3 regions of the Streptomyces sp. NPDC002133 genome follow, and region 1 is predicted to be linked to each of the others. Evidence: predicted binding sites of a transcription regulator. Region 1 holds the regulator's gene; each other region holds the start of a gene.
The links. Region 1 encodes HrcA, which represses chaperone genes, less so after heat shock. Its sites were predicted from a motif close to TTNGCACTCNGNNNNNCNGAGTGCNAA; they were not measured.
Positions count from the first base shown of each region.

Region 2: groES (co-chaperone GroES) is a predicted target of HrcA. The motif match lies at 3,133-3,159, and genes of this name have one in related genera.
Region 3: groL (chaperonin GroEL) is a predicted target of HrcA. The motif match lies at 4,330-4,356, and genes of this name have one in related genera.

Region 1 is NZ_JBEOXF010000011.1:4,586-10,657, forward strand. It holds gene ABT078_RS14600 (nitronate monooxygenase) at 1-685, opposite strand, end outside; gene dnaJ (molecular chaperone DnaJ) at 1,430-2,572, opposite strand; gene hrcA (heat-inducible transcriptional repressor HrcA) at 2,572-3,588, opposite strand; gene ABT078_RS14615 (MBL fold metallo-hydrolase) at 3,809-4,540, shown strand; gene ABT078_RS14620 (DUF3097 domain-containing protein) at 4,551-5,351, shown strand; gene hemW (radical SAM family heme chaperone HemW) at 5,447-6,072, opposite strand, start outside.
Region 2 is NZ_JBEOXF010000008.1:32,317-38,388, reverse strand. It holds gene ABT078_RS11800 (THUMP-like domain-containing protein) at 36-1,241, opposite strand; gene ABT078_RS11795 (polysaccharide deacetylase family protein) at 1,467-2,354, shown strand; gene ABT078_RS11790 (hypothetical protein) at 2,552-2,944, opposite strand; gene groES (co-chaperone GroES) at 3,307-3,615, shown strand; gene groL (chaperonin GroEL) at 3,760-5,388, shown strand; gene ABT078_RS11775 (ester cyclase) at 5,532-6,072, opposite strand, start outside.
Region 3 is NZ_JBEOXF010000069.1:16,726-22,797, reverse strand. It holds gene ABT078_RS36700 (putative protein N(5)-glutamine methyltransferase) at 1-56, opposite strand, end outside; gene ABT078_RS36695 (DUF4232 domain-containing protein) at 400-1,071, opposite strand; gene ABT078_RS36690 (amidohydrolase family protein) at 1,447-2,418, opposite strand; gene groL (chaperonin GroEL) at 2,545-4,167, opposite strand; gene ABT078_RS36680 (cold-shock protein) at 4,516-4,719, opposite strand; gene ABT078_RS36675 (MoaD/ThiS family protein) at 5,265-5,540, opposite strand; gene thrC (threonine synthase) at 5,537-6,072, opposite strand, start outside.

The DNA.
Region 1 (6,072 bases):
CGGTCAGGACGGCGGCGATCTGGCTGCCGCGCATGATCCCGCCGGCCGCGATCATCGGGAGCTGCACGGACTCCCGGATCAGCGTGATCAGGGCGAGGAGCCCGATGCCGCTGCCGTCGGTGCCGGGGTCGTCCCGGTGCGAGCCCTGGTGACCGCCGGCCTCGACGCCCTGCACACAGATGGCGTCGGCGCCCGCGTTGTGGGCGGCCTGGGCCTCGTCGGGCGTGGTGACGGTGATGACGGTGAACGTGCCGGCGCGCTTGAGGGCGGTGACGGTGTCCTGGGTGGGGCAGCCGAAGGTGAACGACACGACGGGCACGGGGTCGTCGCGCAGGATGGCCAGCTTGGCCTCGTAGCCGTCGTCCCGTCCGGCCTCGGGGTCGCCGAGCGGGGTGTCGTACCAGCGCGCCTCACCGGCGAGCTGATGGCGGTAGACGTCGACGGTGGCCGGGTCGGCGTAGTGCGGCTGCGGCATGAAGAGGTTGACCCCGAAGGGGCGGCCGGTGAGCCCGCGGACCTGTTTGATCTCCTGGTACATACCGTCCGCGGTCTTGTACCCCGCGGCGAGGAAACCGAGCCCGCCGGCCTCGCTCACCGCGGCGGTGAGCTGGGGGCAGGAAGCGCCACCGGCCATGGGGGCCTGCACGATCGGGTGACGACAGAGATCGGTCAGCGCGGAGGACATGCCCGCATCGTGCCACGTCCCACGGCCCTGACCGAACCCCACCCTCCCCGGTGTGCCCGCGCGCACACGCCCATGGCGCCTCGGACACGCAGGCCCGTCGGCCTGACGGGGTGGACCCAGGCCGCGGTGCCTCCGGCGGAGGTGACGACGGGCCCGACGGGGCGAGCCCACACCCACAGGCGTCCGGCACCGGGGGTTGTGCCGGTTGTGCCCACCCGTTCCTCCCCCTAGGACTTCGTCCTGGGGCCCACGCGGAACGCATGCCCACAACGGATGGGCGCGCGGGGACCCCTGGTCCCCAGCCGCGAAGCACGCGGCGGGGCGGGGGACCATCGGGCCCCGTGAGCCTTCCCAGCAGAAGGCTGGAGGAGTGCAGGCACGTCACGCCTGCGGACCCCATGCCCACAACCCTCTGGTCCGCGGCGCGAAGCGGGCGGCGGGGGCGCCAGGGTGGCTCGCGCCGCGAAGCGGGCGGCGGCACGGGGGACCATCGGGCCCCGTGAGCCTCCCCAGCAGAAGGCTGGAGGAAGGCAAGCACGTCACGCCTGCGGACCCCATGCCCACAACCCTCTGGTCCGCGGCGCGAAGCGGGCGGCGGGGGCGGGGGCCTCAGGCCCCATGAGTCTTCCCCGGCAGGGGGCTGTGGCGGAGCCCCCGGTTACGGGAAGGGGCGGGGTGGGGGAAGAATCCCCCACCCCGCCCACCACTCCCCCGTAGGGGGAGCCAGATGCGGGGGCGACCCCCTCACCTGCCGTTGAACGCGTCCTTGAGGCGGCTGAACAACCCCTGCTGCCCCGGCTGGAACTGCCCCAGCGGCCGCTCCTCGCCCCGCAGCTTCGCCAGCTCCCGCAGCAACCGCTCCTGCTCCGGATCCAGCTTCGACGGCGTCTGCACCTCGACGTGGACGATGAGGTCACCACGGCCCCCGCCCCGCAGGTGCGTGATGCCGCGCCCGTGCAGCGGGATCGACTGCCCGGACTGGGTCCCGGGGCGGATGTCGACCTCCTCCATCCCGTCCAGCGTCTCCAGCGGCACCTTCGTGCCGAGCGCGCCCGCGGTCATCGGAATCGTCACCGTGCAGTGCAGATCGTCGCCACGCCGCTGGAAGACCTGATGCGGCACCTCGTGGATCTCGACGTACAGATCACCGGCAGGGCCGCCACCGGGCCCGACCTCGCCCTCGCCGGCGAGCTGGATGCGGGTGCCGTTGTCGACACCGGCGGGGATCTTCACGGTCAACGTGCGACGCGAACGCACCCGGCCGTCGCCCGCACACTCCGGGCACGGCGTCGGGACGACGGTCCCGAAGCCCTGGCACTGCGGGCAGGGGCGGGACGTCATGACCTGGCCCAGGAAGGACCGGGTGACCTGGGAGACCTCACCGCGGCCCCGGCACATGTCACATGTCTGCGCCGAGGTCCCCGGCGCCGCACCCTCGCCCGAGCAGGTCGTACACACGACAGCGGTGTCGACCTGGATGTCCTTCGTCGTGCCGAAGGCCGCCTCGTTGAGGTCGATCTCCAGCCGGATCATCGCGTCCTGCCCGCGCCGAGTCCGCGACCTGGGCCCTCGCTGGGACGCCGTACCGAAGAAGGCGTCCATGATGTCCGAGAAGTTCCCGAAGCCGCCCGCGCCGAAGCCTCCGGCACCCGCGCCGGCACCGCCGGACGCGGACAGCGGGTCGCCGCCGAGGTCGTAGACCTGCTTCTTCTGCGGGTCGGACAGCACCTCGTAGGCGGCGTTGATCTCCTTGAAGCGCTCCTGCGTCTTCGGGTCCGGATTCACATCCGGGTGGAGCTCCCGAGCCAGCCGCCGGAAGGCCTTCTTGATCTCGTCCTGCGATGCGTCGCGACGCACGCCGAGTACGGCGTAATAGTCCGTGGCCACTACGACTCCGCCAGGATCTGTCCGACGTAACGTGCCACTGCGCGTACCGCTCCCATCGTTCCGGGGTAGTCCATGCGGGTCGGTCCGACCACGCCGAGTTTGGCGACTGCCTCGTCGCCCGAACCGTAGCCGACCGCGACGACGGACGTGGAGGTGAGGCCCTCATGGGCGTTCTCGTGCCCGATACGTACGGTCATGCCCGAGTCCTTGGCATTGCCGAGCAGCTTCAGCAGCACGACCTGCTCCTCCAGCGCCTCCAGCACGGGCCGGATCGTGAGCGGGAAGTCGTGTGCGAAGCGCGTCAGATTGGCGGTGCCGCCGATCATCAGCCGCTCCTCGGTCTCCTCCACGAGGGTTTCGAGAAGAGTCGAGAGCACGACGGAGACGGTACCCCGGTCGTCGAGTTCGAACGACTCGGGGAGGTCCTGCACCAGCTGCGGCACATCCGTGAACCGGCGGCCCACCACCCGGCTGTTCAACCGGGCCCGCAGATCCGCCAGCGAGGTCTCGCCGAACGGAGCCGGGCAGTCCACATGCCGTTGCTCGACCCGCCCGGTGTCCGTGATCAGCACGAGCATCAGGCGTGCGGGCGCCAGCGACAACAGCTCCACGTGCCGCACGGTCGAGCGGGTCAGCGACGGGTACTGGACGACCGCGACCTGGCGGGTCAGCTGCGCGAGCAGCCGTACCGTACGGGCCACCACGTCGTCGAGGTCGACGGCTCCGTCGAGGAAGTTCTGGATCGCGCGCCGCTCGGGCGTGGACAGCGGCTTGACGCCGGCCAGTTTGTCGACGAAGAGCCGGTAGCCCTTGTCCGTCGGGATCCGGCCGGCGCTGGTGTGGGGCTGGGCGATGAACCCTTCCTCCTCCAGCACCGCCATGTCGTTACGCACGGTGGCGGGCGACACACCGAGCTTGTGGCGCTCGGTGAGAGCCTTGGAGCCGACGGGCTCCTCGGTGCCGACATAGTCCTGGACGATGGCGCGCAAGACTTCGAGTCTGCGTTCGCTGAGCATCGCGCGCACCTCCAGCTGATCATCGGCGGGTTCGTCGGTCTTGCCTTGCCGTTCGGCCCTACTGTTCGGCCTTGCTGCTCGGCCTGGTCGCTTGGCACTCACTGCTTCGGAGTGCCAGCCCTCCCCGGGCCAGTGTACGGCCGGTGGGTACAACCCGAGCAAGGGCGGCCGGGCACCCTGTCGAAGGGACGCCGCTGGTCGTCCGGGATAGCGTCGCCGTATGGACGTCGGTTGGGAAGACTTCGGCTGGGAACGGCTCGCCGACGGCGTCGGCCGGCGCCGCCTGCCGATCTGGGACGCGACGGCCGGAGTTGTGGTCGGGAACGACTCGGTCCTCCTGTACGACACCGGCTCGACGCTCCGCGAGGGCGCCGAACTCCGGGCCCAGATCCAGACCCTCCTCGGCGGCCGTCGTGTGACCCATATCGCGCTCAGCCACCCGCACTTCGATCACGTCCTGGGCACGGCGGCGTTCTCGGCGGCGCACGTGTACGGCGCGGTGGGCGTCGACGACCTGCTCGTCCGGGACCGGGACGTGCTCCGCGACGACGCCGTCCGCCACGGAGTGGCGCCCGCCGACGCGGCGCAGGCCACGGATGTGCTGGTGCCGCCGCAGCATGTCGTCTCCGGCGAGTGGACGCTGGACCTCGGTGGCCGGCAGGTCCTGCTCGCGAACGTCGGCCCGGGCCACTCGGGCCACGACCTGGCCCTGCTGGTGCCGGGCACGGCGACCGGACCGGAGGTCGTCTTCTGCGGCGACCTGGTGGAGGAGTCCGGAGACCCCCAGGCGGGCCCGGACGCGATCCCCTCCCGCTGGCCCGCGGCCCTGGACCGGCTGCTCTCGCTGGGCGGGGAGGACGCGGTGTACGTACCGGGGCACGGGGCGGTGGTGGACGCCGCATTCGTACGCGCCCAACGGGACGAGCTGGCCCGGCGGTTCACGGTGTCGTAGCGTCTGCCCAATGCGCAGCTACAACCCGGACCTGACCCCGCCGTGGAAGCGGTCCGCCCCCGTTCCGGAGGTCACTGCCGAGCCGGACCTGGTCGTCGAGGAGGTCTCCACCGGGTTCTGCGGCGCGGTGATCCGCTGTGAGGCGGGGACGGTGACGCTGGAGGACCGCTTCGGCAAGCACCGGGTGTTCCCGCTGGAGCCGCGCGGCTTCCTGCTGGAGGGCAGGGTCGTCACTCTCGTCCGGCCCGCCTCCGGCGCTCCCGCACGGCCCACCCGTACCGCCTCCGGCTCGGTCGCGGTGCCCGGCGTCCGCGCCCGGGTGGCCCGCGCGGGCCGCATCTATGTGGAGGGCCGTCACGACGCCGAGCTGGTCGAGAAGGTGTGGGGCGACGACCTGCGCATCGAGGGCGTGGTCGTCGAGTACCTGGAAGGCATCGACGACCTGCCGTCCATCGTCGCGGACTTCTCCCCGTCGGCCGACGCCCGCCTGGGCGTGCTGGTGGACCATCTGGTCCCGGGCTCGAAGGAGTCCCGTGTCGCCGCGTCGGTCACGGACCCGCACGTCCTGGTGGTCGGCCACCCGTACATCGACGTGTGGGAGGCGGTGAAGCCCTCCTCGCTGGGCATCCCGGCCTGGCCCTCCGTCCCGCACGGCCAGGACTGGAAGACGGGCATCTGCCGCGCCCTGGGCTGGCCGGACAACACGGGCGCGGCCTGGCAGCACATCCTGTCGCGGGTGACCAGCTACAAGGACCTGGAACCGGCGCTGCTGGGGAGGGTGGAAGAGCTGATCGACTTCGTGACCGGGTAACCGTGGTGGGCAGTCGCTCCGCTGGGGCGCAACGGCAGCGGTGCCGTCGACAAGACCCCCCGGGCCCGGAGGCCCGGGTCCGGCGCCGTGGCCGCTCAGTCCACCAGGTCCCGCACCACCGCGTCCGCCAGGAGCCGCCCGCGCAGGGTGAGGACGGCGCGCCCGTCCTCGTACGGCCCGGCCTCCAGCAGCCCGTCCGCCAGCGCCCGGCGCGACGCCGCGCGCCCCTCCGGCTTGAGGAGCGACAGCGGACACCCCTCCCGCAGCCGCAGCTCCAGCAGCACCCGCTCCACGCGCCGGTCCTCCTCCGCCAGGACCTCCCGCCCGGCCCCGGGCGAGCGCCCCTCACCCAGCGCTCCCGCATACGCGCCGGGATGCTTCACGTTCCACCACCGCACCCCGCCCACATGGCTGTGCGCGCCCGGCCCGGCGCCCCACCAGTCGGCCCCGCGCCAGTACAGCTCGTTGTGCAGACAGCGCCCCGCCTCCGAGGTGGCCCAGTTCGACACCTCGTACCAGTCGAAGCCCGCCCCGGACAGCACCTCGTCGGCGATCAGATACCGGTCCGCGTGCACGTCGTCGTCCGTCATCGGCACCTCGCCGCGCCTGATCCGCCGCGCCAGCTGCGTGCCCTCCTCCACGATCAGCGCGTACGCACTCACGTGGTCGGGCCCCGCCCCGATCGCCGCGTCCAGCGACGCCCGCCAGTCGTCGTCGCTCT
Region 2 (6,072 bases), on a different contig from region 1:
GGACTGGATGCGACCACTCCCGCTGAACCACCGGATTACGCCACCGGCCCGCCGATCAGCATCGTCGGCGCGCCCGCTGCCCGGGTGAGGAAGACCGTCGCCGCGTTCGGGCCCTTCGGCTTGACCTTGCGGCGGACCTCCTCCGGCTCGACCGCCGAGCCGCGCTTCTTCACCGTCAGGTTGCCGACCTCGCGCTCACGCAGGAGGGCCTTCAACCTCTTGAGGTTGAAGGGGAGTTCGTCGGTGATCTCATAGGCCGTGGCGTAGGGCGTCGGGCGGAGCTCGTCCGCCGTGATGTACGCGATCGTCCCGTCGATGAGACCGCCGTCGAGGTCCTCGGCGACCTCGGCGACCAGGTGCGCGCGGATGACGGCGCCGTCGGGCTCGTACAGGAAGCGGCCGAGCTTGCGGACCGCGGGGTTCGGGAGGCCGCGGGAGGTGACCGTGGCGCCGGAGGGGAGGAGCGTGGCGCGGCGGGCGCCGGGGACGACGGGGCTCGCGCCCGGGCCCGGATCCTCGTGCCAGAGCACCGCCTCCTTCACGTCGCCGCCGTCCGAGATCCACTCCGCCTCGAAGTCGTCAGGGACCAGTTCGTGCGGGATGCCGGGCGCGATCTTGATGGCGCCTGTGCCGACCCGGCGCACGGCGTCGATCGCCCAGGACAGCGGCGGGGAGTACGCCTCCGGGTCGAAGATGCGTCCCCGCCCGCCGCGCCGGGCCGGGTCGATGAACAGCGCATCGGTGGCGGTGAGGTCGTAGTCCATGACGTCCGCGCAGGTGACCCGCATCTGTGGCGTGCCCTCCACCACGGTGAGGACATTGACCAGGGCGGCCTCGGCGGTCACCGGGTCCCGGTCGACCGCCTGCACGACGAAGCCCGCACGGGCGAGGGCGATCGCGTCGCCGCCGATGCCGCAGCAGAGGTCGGTGACGTCGGCCGGGCCGATGTCCCGGAAGCGCATGGCCCGGTACTCGGCGACCGACGTGCGGGTGGCCTGTTCGATCCCGTTCGGCGTGAAGTACATCCGGTACGCGTCCTCCGCGCCGAACTTCGCCACCGCCCGCTGCCGCAGCCGCGCCTGGGCCAGCGCCGCCGAGACCAGCTCCGCCGGGTGCTCGCGGCGCAGCCGGGTCGCGAGGGCGAGCTCCTTCGCCGGGTCGTAGTCGCGCAGGGCGGCGAGCAGGGCCTGCCCCTCGTCGCTGAGCAGCGCGCCGAGGTGGGGGAAGGAGACATCGTTCACCCGGCCATTGTCGGCCAGGCGGGGGACGGCGGGCGCCCCGCGGCGGTGTCGAGCCGTTGCGGGCGGGCTGCGCTGACAGGATGCGGCGCCATGCAACCTGTACGACAAAACGGAAATATGAGAAAAGGATCATCGGGTCGGAGTGTGATGCCGCCCAGGTGGAGCGGACGCACACACCCCCGCCGGGGCCGACGTGACGCGCTGTCCCGGCAACGCCGCCGCGCGGTGCTGGCCGTCCTGCTCGTCGCCGCTCTCGGCTCCGCCTGTGCGGCCGAGCCGTCCGGCTCCGCCACCACGGATCCGCGGGCCCCCGAGCCCGCCGCGCACGGGCGGCAGCAGCCGGCCGCCGGCCCGGCGGGCGCGCTGTCCGACTACGCGAAACGGTCGAAGAAGGCCCACGCAGCCCGGGTCGCGGCCGCCAAGCGCTGGGGGCTCGATAAGGTCCCGCTGACCCCGCCCGAGCCACCCGTCGAGAAGCTCACCGTCACCACCCGCAAGGGCTTCGAGGTCGACGACCACGAGGGTCTGCCGCCCGTCTTCACCACCGTGCCGACGAAGGAGAAGGTCGTCTTCCTGACGATCGACGACGGGGCCGAGAAGGACCCCGAGCTGCTGAGGATGATGAGCGAGCTGGACATTCCGTACAGCGCGTTCCTCAGTGACTACCTCGTCCGTGACGACTACGGCTACTTCGAGGAGATGCAGGACCGCGGTGTCGCGCTGAACAACCACACCCTCAGCCACGCCTACCTGCGCGGGCTTTCGTACAAGAAGCAGAAGCGGGAGATCTGCGGACAGCAGAAGAAGATCAAGAAGCGGTTCGGGAAACGCCCCCGGCTCTTCCGGCCGCCGTACGGAAGCTACGACGAGGACACGCTGCGCGCCGCCAAGTCGTGCGGAGTGAAGGCCGTGCCGCTGTGGGCCGCGGAGGCGTTCCCCGATCGCGTGGAGTGGCGGGAGCCGGACCACACGCTGCGCCCCGGCGACGTCATCCTCACCCACTTCCGCGGCAAGGAGCAGTGGAAGGGCAGCATGCCCGACATGATCCGCCGGGTCATGAACGTCGCCACCGCGCAGGGATACGCCGTGGCCCGGCTGGAGGACTACGTCTGAGCCGCGTGCACCGGCCGCCGCCGCCCGCCCCTTGTGGCGGCCGGTGCCCTTGCTGGCGTGCGACGGTCAGTGGCCCTCGCAGCCGTGGCAGTTCCCGCCCGCGCTGTGGCAGACGCACCGGTCGCGGGCCGGCACGGGCACCGGCCCGGGGTGTGTCCCGCGGGCTTCCCGTGCGGCGGAGTGGAGTGCTCCGAGGGTCAGGAGGACGACCACCAGGCGCCGGCCGTGATCCGGTGACCGCTGCGGACGAAGGCGTACGCGGTGAGGGCGATCAGCGCCGCCGCGATGGCGAAACCGAGGTACGGGGCCCAGGCCACCGACGGCGCCGGGGCCGCGTCCGCGGCCATCTCCGGGCGCGGCCGGGGTGCATCCCCGGGTATCTCGGGCGCCTTGGGCCGTGCCCTCTCGGCGGCAGCGCTGTCCGGCCGCGTCGCGACGTACACCCACATGGCGGTCACCGCGAGCGCGACGGCGTCCACGAAGAGTACGAACAGCGCGAGCGCGGCGTCGCCCCAGGGCGTGGCGGGGCCGTGGTGACGACCGCTCGGCCGGGCCGTGCCGATGGACACCTCCGTACGGCCGTAGGACATCTCCGAACGGTCGTACGGAACGCGGCACCGCGTCCCCTCGTTGTCCCTTCGGTGTCCGGATCGAGACCGGGCCGCAGCCCCGATCCGCAGCCCCGGGACGCGACCGCGGCCCGCGACTTCGAGCCGCGGCCACGGGCCGCAATCACGGGCCGCAATCACGTGCCGCCGGCCCCCGGCGCGCCGGGTGATTGGCACTCCGCTTGACCGAGTGCTAATCGCGGTCATAGTCTCGGCTCTGGCACTCCCCACCGGAGAGTGCCAACACAGCGACGGGCAGGTCCGGCACCCGCGACGACGGATCGACCTGGTCGCCACCTCAGACAGTCAAACCCCGTGAGATCTCCGAAGGGGGAGGTCGGATCGTGACGACCACCAGCTCCAAGGTTGCCATCAAGCCGCTCGAGGACCGCATTGTGGTCCAGCCGCTCGACGCCGAGCAGACCACGGCCTCTGGCCTGGTCATTCCGGACACCGCCAAGGAGAAGCCCCAGGAGGGCGTCGTCCTGGCCGTTGGCCCGGGCCGCTTCGAGAACGGCGAGCGCCTGCCGCTCGACGTCAAGACCGGCGACGTCGTGCTCTACAGCAAGTACGGCGGCACCGAGGTGAAGTACAGCGGCGAGGAGTACCTCGTCCTCTCGGCTCGCGACGTGCTCGCGATCGTCGAGAAGTAGCCACCTGCAGTTTTGCTGTGAGCCGCGCCCCTGGCCCCCGCGTCGTAAGAAGCCGGGCGGCGAGGGGCGCGGTTCGTTTTTGAGCGATGGCGGCCCCTTCTCGAGGCGGCCGAGGATCGCAGATGAGAGGACTTGAGAAGCTCCATGGCGAAGATCCTGAAGTTCGACGAGGACGCCCGTCGCGCCCTTGAGCGCGGCGTCAACAAGCTCGCCGACACGGTCAAGGTGACGATCGGCCCCAAGGGCCGCAACGTCGTGATCGACAAGAAGTTCGGCGCCCCCACCATCACCAACGACGGTGTCACGATCGCCCGCGAGGTCGAGATCGAGGACCCGTACGAGAACCTCGGCGCCCAGCTGGTGAAGGAGGTGGCGACCAAGACCAACGACATCGCGGGTGACGGCACCACCACCGCCACCGTGCTCGCCCAGGCCCTGGTCCGCGAGGGTCTGCGCAACGTCGCCGCCGGTGCCTCCCCGGCCGCCCTGAAGAAGGGCATCGACGCCGCGGTCAAGGCCGTCTCCGACGAGCTGATCGCCACCGCGCGTCCGATCGAGGAGAAGTCCGACATCGCGGCCGTCGCCGCGCTCTCCGCCCAGGACCAGCAGGTCGGCCAGCTCATCGCCGAGGCGATGGACAAGGTCGGCAAGGACGGTGTCATCACCGTCGAGGAGTCCAACGCCTTCGGCCTGGAGCTCGACTTCACCGAGGGCATGGCCTTCGACAAGGGCTACCTGTCCCCGTACATGGTGACCGACCAGGAGCGTATGGAGGCCGTCCTCGACGACCCGTACATCCTGATCAACCAGGGCAAGATCTCCTCCATCCAGGACATGCTGCCGCTGCTGGAGAAGATCATCCAGGCCGGCGCCTCCAAGCCGCTGCTGATCATCGCCGAGGACGTCGAGGGCGAGGCCCTGTCCACCCTCGTCGTCAACAAGATCCGCGGCACGTTCAACGCGGTCGCGGTGAAGGCCCCCGGCTTCGGCGACCGCCGCAAGGCGATGCTGCAGGACATGGCCACCCTCACCGGTGCCACCGTCATCGCCGAGGAGGTCGGCCTCAAGCTCGACCAGGCCGGTCTTGACGTGCTGGGCTCGGCCCGCCGCGTCACCGTGTCCAAGGACGACACCACCATCGTCGACGGTGGCGGCAGCCACGAGGACGTCGTCGGTCGCGTCAACCAGATCAAGGCCGAGATCGAGACCACGGACTCCGACTGGGACCGCGAGAAGCTCCAGGAGCGCCTCGCGAAGCTGGCCGGCGGTGTGTGCGTGATCAAGGTCGGCGCCGCCACCGAGGTGGAGCTGAAGGAGAAGAAGCACCGTCTGGAGGACGCCATCTCCGCGACCCGCGCCGCGGTCGAGGAGGGCATCGTCTCCGGTGGTGGCTCCGCGCTCGTCCACGCCGTGAAGGTGCTGGAGGGCAACCTCGGCCTGACCGGCGACGAGGCCACCGGCGTCGCGGTGGTCCGCCGCGCCGCCGTCGAGCCGCTGCGCTGGATCGCCGAGAACGCGGGCCTCGAGGGCTACGTCATCACCGCGAAGGTGGCGGAGCTGGACAAGGGCAACGGCTTCAACGCCGCGACCGGCGAGTACGGCGACCTGGTGAAGGCCGGCGTCATCGACCCGGTCAAGGTCACGCGCTCCGCGCTGGAGAACGCCGCGTCGATCGCCTCCCTGCTGCTCACCACCGAGACCCTCGTGGTCGAGAAGAAGGAAGAGGAGCCGGCGGAGGCGGGCCACGGCCACGGCCACGGCCACTCCCACTGACGCGTTCGGACCGGCCCGACCGGTTCTGACTCGCTCAGGGCTTGAGCAGGCCCCCGTTCCCGGAGAGGGAGCGGGGGCCTTGCGTCTGCCCGGGCCCTTGCCTTTGTCCTTGCCTCCGTTCTGCCCGGGCTCCTGCCCGGTGTTCACATCTCGAGCACGCCGAGCCGGCCCATCAGGCCGAGCCGGTCGTACTGCCACCAGCTCTCGCAGATCTTTCCTTCACGGCACCGCTGCACGGTCGTCCCGGTCATCGTCACCTGCTGGTCGGTCGCGGTGACCCCCATGAACTCGCCCTTGTGCAGGCCGGTCCAGGTCCAGCGCGTGCAGACGCGGTCGGCGTCCGCGATCTGGTCGTCGATCGCGAAGCCGAAGTCGAACCCGTCCCTCCACACGGCGACTTCGCGGCGGAGTCCTTCCATCCCCACGATGTCCTCGGCGTTGGAGGGATCGTGGTCGACGTAGTCGTCGGTGAGCAACTCGCCCAGCAGGGCGGCGTCACCGTTCGGCAGCGCCTCCGAGAAGAACCTGCGGCAGGCCGACTCGTTCAGCTGCTCGTCCCTGATCACCTCGAGGTCGGTGAACGTCGGCATGTCGTCGCACAGCGCCACCAATTCCCGGAAGATCCGGTCGGTCTCGGGCAGGTTCGAGTTCTTCATCGCCTCTTCGTACGACGGGAACTCGACC
Region 3 (6,072 bases), on a different contig from region 1:
TCGGCGAAGACACAGCCTGCGGAACGGAGACGGCTGACGATGACGGATAGATCCACGGATGAAAGCGACACGGGAGCCTTTCGGAATACCGAGCGGGGCTCCCTCGGCCGCCTACGTAAGCGACGCGGAGGCGAGCACCCGTCCTGCAACAGCGGTGATGGGTCCCACCTCCTCGTTCCTGCCGGCACTGCTGGAGCCGCCACCCTACCCCGGAAGCCGCCCCTCCCCGTTCCGTTCCCGCAGCACATCCCCCGGCGGCGCCGGGGGATGTGCCTCGGCGGACAGTCCCCCTCCCGTCCGCCACCGGGTGGCCGGAGTCGTACGGCCCGAAGCTCGTGTTCCGGGCCGCAGCACGGTCCTCCCTCGTCACTTTCGTCGCGGACGTCAAGCACACGCCCACTACAGGCTGAGCGCGTCCTCGGCATTGCTCAGCCACGCGGTGACGGAGTTCTCGGTCGAGACGTACAGCCCGGGAGTCGACGCCTTGAGCGGCACCTGCTCGAGGTCGGACGCGGTGTTCATGGTCATCGCGATCGAGTCGACGGTCCGGCCCGTGCCGTTGTTCACGCCGCCCATGAGTCCGGCGTAGGCCGACTCGCCCGGCTGGAGCCTGATGTCGGTGCCGGGGTGCGTCTCCGAGCGCTCGGTCGCCGCGCCGTCCAGGTCGCCGAAGGTCACGATCGGGTAGTCCAGCACCTTGCAGGGCTTGCCGCTCTTGTTGGTGATCTTCAGCAGGTAGCTGCTTGTCGTGCGCTCCGCGAGGGTCGCGCTGAACTTCACGTCGAACGTGCTGCAGGGAAAGACCGCGAAGTCGCCGTCGGGAGACGAACTTTCGCCGGAGGAGTCCGACGGAGCCGCGGGCTTCGACGGCGTCACGGGCTTCGAGGGGCCGGCGGACCCGGAAGGACTCGCGGCCCCGGACGGGCTCGCGGTGGGCGCTTCGGCCCCGCCGCCTGTCTGGTCGGTCGGGCCCTGATCGGGCCCACAGGCCGTCAGGGCCAGGGCGGACACGGTGGCGAGCACGGCGAAGGTTCTGCGGATGCCGCGGCGGACGGGACGGTGATCGGTCATCTGGTGTTCCCCCGAATGAGAAGCGCGAGTGCGCTGACTGAACCCAGCGTCCCGCCCGACCTTCACAGTTTGGTGACCGTGCCTTCCCGAATCCACCACGGAAACGCCGGTGACACGCCCAACGGGTCGCACCAGCCGGTCTGCGGCTGACCCAGGACCTCACAGCCGATGCGCGCGGCAAGCCGTCGCGCCCGCTCCGGGTGTGCGTCCCACTTGCTCACGTGCACGAAGAGCGTGTGGGACTCTGTCCGGTGCTCGGCTTGCGTGTCATCGGCGTGGAACACGGCCTGGACCCCGTCGTACCGGGCGCTCCCCGGGTACGCGTACTCCCATGCCGGCTTTGCCGGATCGGGCAGCCCGCTCCGGGCCACCCGCTCAAGGACCACGCCCGCTGAACGGTTCCGTGGCGCTGTCCACCGGGAGCAGGCCCGTGCCCGCCTCCAGCACGTCCTCGGCCTCCTCCGGAACCAGCGTCTCCTCGATGAACCTGACGGCCCGGCGCAGCCCGTCCCCGGTCTGGTAAGGGAAGTCCGTACCGAGCATCAGCCGGTCCGCGCCGTACGACTCGGCCGCCGCACGCAGCGCGGGTTCGTGGCCGTGGGCGACGGTGTCGTAGAACATGCGGCGTGCCGCGACGGTCGGCATCTCGACGATGTCCGGTGCCTCCCACGGCACATGCTCGTCGGCGCGCGGCAGCAGCATCGGCAGCGCGCCGCCGAGATGCGCGTGCACGATCCGCAGCCGCGGGAAGCGGCTCGGGATGCCTTCGAGCATCAGGTGCATCGCGCAGATGGTGTCCTCCGTCGGCGCGCCGACCATCCACCGCATCCGGTTCTCGGCGATGAGCGGCGTTCCTGCGTCCCGTCCCGCCGGGTGGAGGCTCAGCACCGAGCCCCGATGGTCCAACTCCTCGAAGAGGGGCCGGAAGACGGGGTCGCCGAGGCTCCGGCCGAGGACCGACGTCGTCAGCCCGGCCCCCGCCATCCCGAGCTCGTCGAGCGCCCGTGCCAGCTCCTCCAGCGAGGCGTCCAGTTGCGGGAGCGGCAGCGCGGCGAAGGCGGAGAAGCGCGCGGGCCAGGCGCGTACGAGCTCCGCGTAGTGGTCGTTGGCGAGACGCGCGGACATGACCGCCTCCGACTCGTCCGTGAAGTACGGGGTCTGCGGGGACACGGACAGGATCTGGTGGTCGATGCCGGCGGCGTCGTTCATCGCGAACCGGGCGTCGAGCTCCGAGGGGCTGTCGCCCGCTCCCAGACCGTGCTGCGTCGCCGTGTCCTCGCGCCCGTAGGACTCCAGGAGGCGGAGATAGTCCTCGCCCCAGAGGTGGGCGTGCACATCCGTCCGCACCCTTTCAGGATCACGCCGCCCCGGCCGGACGTCCACCGGGCTCCGGGAAACGCCCGAGGGCGGCACCCCCTGGGAGTAGGGGTGCCGCCCTCGGTCTTCAGGACGGTTGATCGAACCAGAGGTCGATCAGAAGTCCATGTCACCGCCCGGCATGCCGCCGCCGGCCGGGGCCGAGGCCTTCTCCGGCTTGTCGGCGATGACGGCCTCGGTGGTGAGGAACAGCGCGGCGATGGAGGCCGCGTTCTGCAGAGCGGAACGGGTCACCTTCGCCGGGTCGATGATGCCCTCGGCGACGAGGTCGACGTACTCACCGGTCGCGGCGTTCAGGCCGTGGCCCGGGGTGAGGTTGCGCACCTTCTCCACCACGACGCCGCCCTCGAGGCCGGCGTTGACGGCGATCTGCTTCAGCGGGGCCTCCAGGGCCAGCTTCACAGCAGCCGCACCGGTGGCCTCGTCGCCCTCGAGCTCCAGCTTCTCGAAGACGGTGGACGCCTGGATGAGCGCCACGCCACCACCGGCGACGATGCCCTCCTCGACGGCGGCCTTCGCGTTGCGGACGGCGTCCTCGATGCGGTGCTTGCGCTCCTTGAGCTCGACCTCGGTCGCGGCACCGGCCTTGATGACGGCCACGCCGCCGGCCAGCTTCGCGAGGCGCTCCTGGAGCTTCTCACGGTCGTAGTCCGAGTCGGAGTTCTCGATCTCGGCACGGATCTGGTTGACGCGACCGGCAACCTGGTCGCTGTCACCGGCACCGTCGACGATCGTGGTCTCGTCCTTGGTGATGACGACCTTGCGGGCGCGGCCCAGCAGGTCCAGGCCCGCGTTCTCGAGCTTGAGGCCGACCTCCTCGGAGATGACCGTGCCACCGGTGAGGATGGCGATGTCGCCGAGCATGGCCTTGCGGCGGTCACCGAAGCCCGGGGCCTTGACGGCGACGGACTTGAAGGTGCCACGGATCTTGTTGACGACCAGGGTCGACAGTGCCTCGCCCTCGACGTCCTCGGCGATGATCAGCAGCGGCTTGCCCGACTGCATGACCTTCTCCAGCAGCGGGAGCAGGTCCTTCACCGAGGAGACCTTGGAGTTGACGATCAGGATGTACGGGTCGTCCAGGGACGACTCCATACGCTCCATGTCGGTGGCGAAGTACGCCGAGATGTAGCCCTTGTCGAAGCGCATACCCTCGGTGAGCTCCAGCTCCAGACCGAAGGTCTGGGACTCCTCGACGGTGATGACGCCTTCCTTGCCGACCTTGTCCATCGCCTCGGCGATGAGCTCACCGATCTGGGTGTCGGCGGCGGAGATGGAGGCGGTGGAGGCGATCTGCTCCTTCGTCTCCACGTCCTTGGCCTGCTCGAGCAGGGCGCCGGAGACGGCCTCGACGGCCTTCTCGATGCCGCGCTTCAGGGCCATCGGGTTGGCGCCGGCCGCCACGTTGCGCAGGCCCTCGCGGACGAGCGCCTGGGCGAGCACGGTCGCGGTGGTCGTACCGTCACCGGCGACGTCGTCCGTCTTCTTGGCGACTTCCTTGACCAGCTCGGCGCCGATCTTCTCGTACGGGTCCTCGAGCTCGATCTCCTTGGCGATGGATACACCATCGTTGGTGATCGTGGGGGCGCCCCACTTCTTCTCGAGGACGACGTTCCGGCCCTTGGGGCCAAGGGTGACCTTGACGGCGTCGGCGAGCTGGTTCATCCCGCGCTCGAGACCGCGCCGTGCCTCCTCGTCGAACGCGATGATCTTGGCCATGTGAAGTGGTCCTCCCGGACTGGGGTGGATTTCTCCGGACCGCGCTGGCGCCCGCGACGGACGGCCTGCAAGCCTTGTGGTTCCTTGCCCCACCTGGCCTGCGGACCTCACCGACCCGGTCCTTTGTTGTCACTCTCACCCGGAGAGTGCTAACGCCAATGATTAGCACTCGGGCATGGAGAGTGCAAGCCGCTTCGAGGAAGCGTCGAGGGGGACGACCGTCGGGCGACGGGTGGTGCGGGCGGCTCCCGTGGAGGGGTCCGGCGCACGGCGGCGGGCACGACAGAGGGCCCGTACCCCAGCCCCGGGGACGGACCCTCCGCTACGTCGCTGCAGTCGGTCGGCGCCTCAGCCGGCCAATCGGACCATGTCCGCCTGCGGCCCCTTCTGGCCCTGCGAGATCTCGAACTCGACCCGCTGACCCTCCTCCAGGGTGCGGTAGCCGTCCATCTGGATCGCGCTGTAGTGGACGAAAACATCCGCACCACCGTCGACCGCGATGAAGCCATACCCCTTCTCCGCGTTGAACCACTTGACGGTGCCCTGAGCCATGCCTAACTCCCCTATTACTGGCCCTTGCACAGGACCGCACTTCGCGGACCCGGGTCAGACCTCACCCACGAAGAGGCGTGGATGTGCGCCGGAACGCGTCGACCGCGGCTGAATGTATCTGTCCAACTGCCGTCTGCAACAGGTCAATCGGACGAGAATTCTGGGCAGGGCCGAAAGGGCAATTCCTGCGAATTCACTGGATTTCAGGGCAAGTCGGGCCGAGCAAAGCTCGCATAAGCCGCATCAAACTCGAACACTTTGGCTGCTTCTTATCGTGTGCGGACGCATTCTCATATGCACGTGGCACAAGCAGCGGCGGGGACTTCCCCAACTCTACCGCGCTCAACCCTGCAGAATTGCCCCCTCCGCTTAGCTTGCGGAGGGGGCAATTCTGTTAACTCTGTGTGCCGGCCGTCGAGTCGGCGCCGGGCCCTGTGGTCAGCCCCCGGCACCGTGTCCGGCGGTCAGCCTCCGGCACTGTGCTCGATGGGGGGTCAGCTCCGGCACTGTGCTCGATCGTCAGCCTCCGGCACTGTGCTCGATGGTCAGCCTCCGGCGACGGCCGGGATGATCGAGACCCCGGCGCCGTCCGGCGTCGCCGTCTCCAGTCCCTGCTCGAAGCGCACGTCGTCGTCGTTGACGTACACGTTCACGAAGCGGCGCAGCTTCCCCTGGTCGTCCAGCACGCGGGCCGCGATGCCGGTGTGGTTCCTCTCCAGGTCGGCGATGACCTCGGCGAGGGTCGCGCCCTCCGCCGGAACCTCGGCCTGGCCGCCCGTGTACGTGCGGAGGATGGTGGGGATGCGGACGTTGACGCTCATGCGAGGCCAGCCTCTCGGAAAGAGTCCAGGTCGGGGCTGATGACCGCGGACATGCCCGTCGTGGGGGCCACCGCGTCCAGGGTCTTCAGGCCGTCACCCGTGTTGACGACCACCGTCGTGAGGGACGGGTCGATGGCGCCGGCCTCGATCAGCTTCTTCGCCACGCCGAGGGTCGTCCCGCCCGCGGTCTCCGTGAAGATGCCCTCGGTGCGGGCCAGCAGCTTGATGGCGTCCACGATCTGCTCGTCGGTCACGTCCTCGACGGCACCGCCGGTGCGGCGGCAGATGTCCAGGACGTACGGTCCGTCGGCCGGGTTGCCGATGGCGAGCGACTTGGCGATGGTGTCGGGCTTCTGCGGTCGCACGACGTCGTGACCGGCCTTGAAGGCCACGGACACCGGGGAGCAGCCCTCCGCCTGGGCGCCGAAGATCTTGTAGGGCTTGTCCTCGACCAGACCCAGCTTGATCAGCTCCTGCAGACCCTTGTCGATCTTCGTGAGCTGGGAGCCGGAGGCGATGGGGATGACGATCT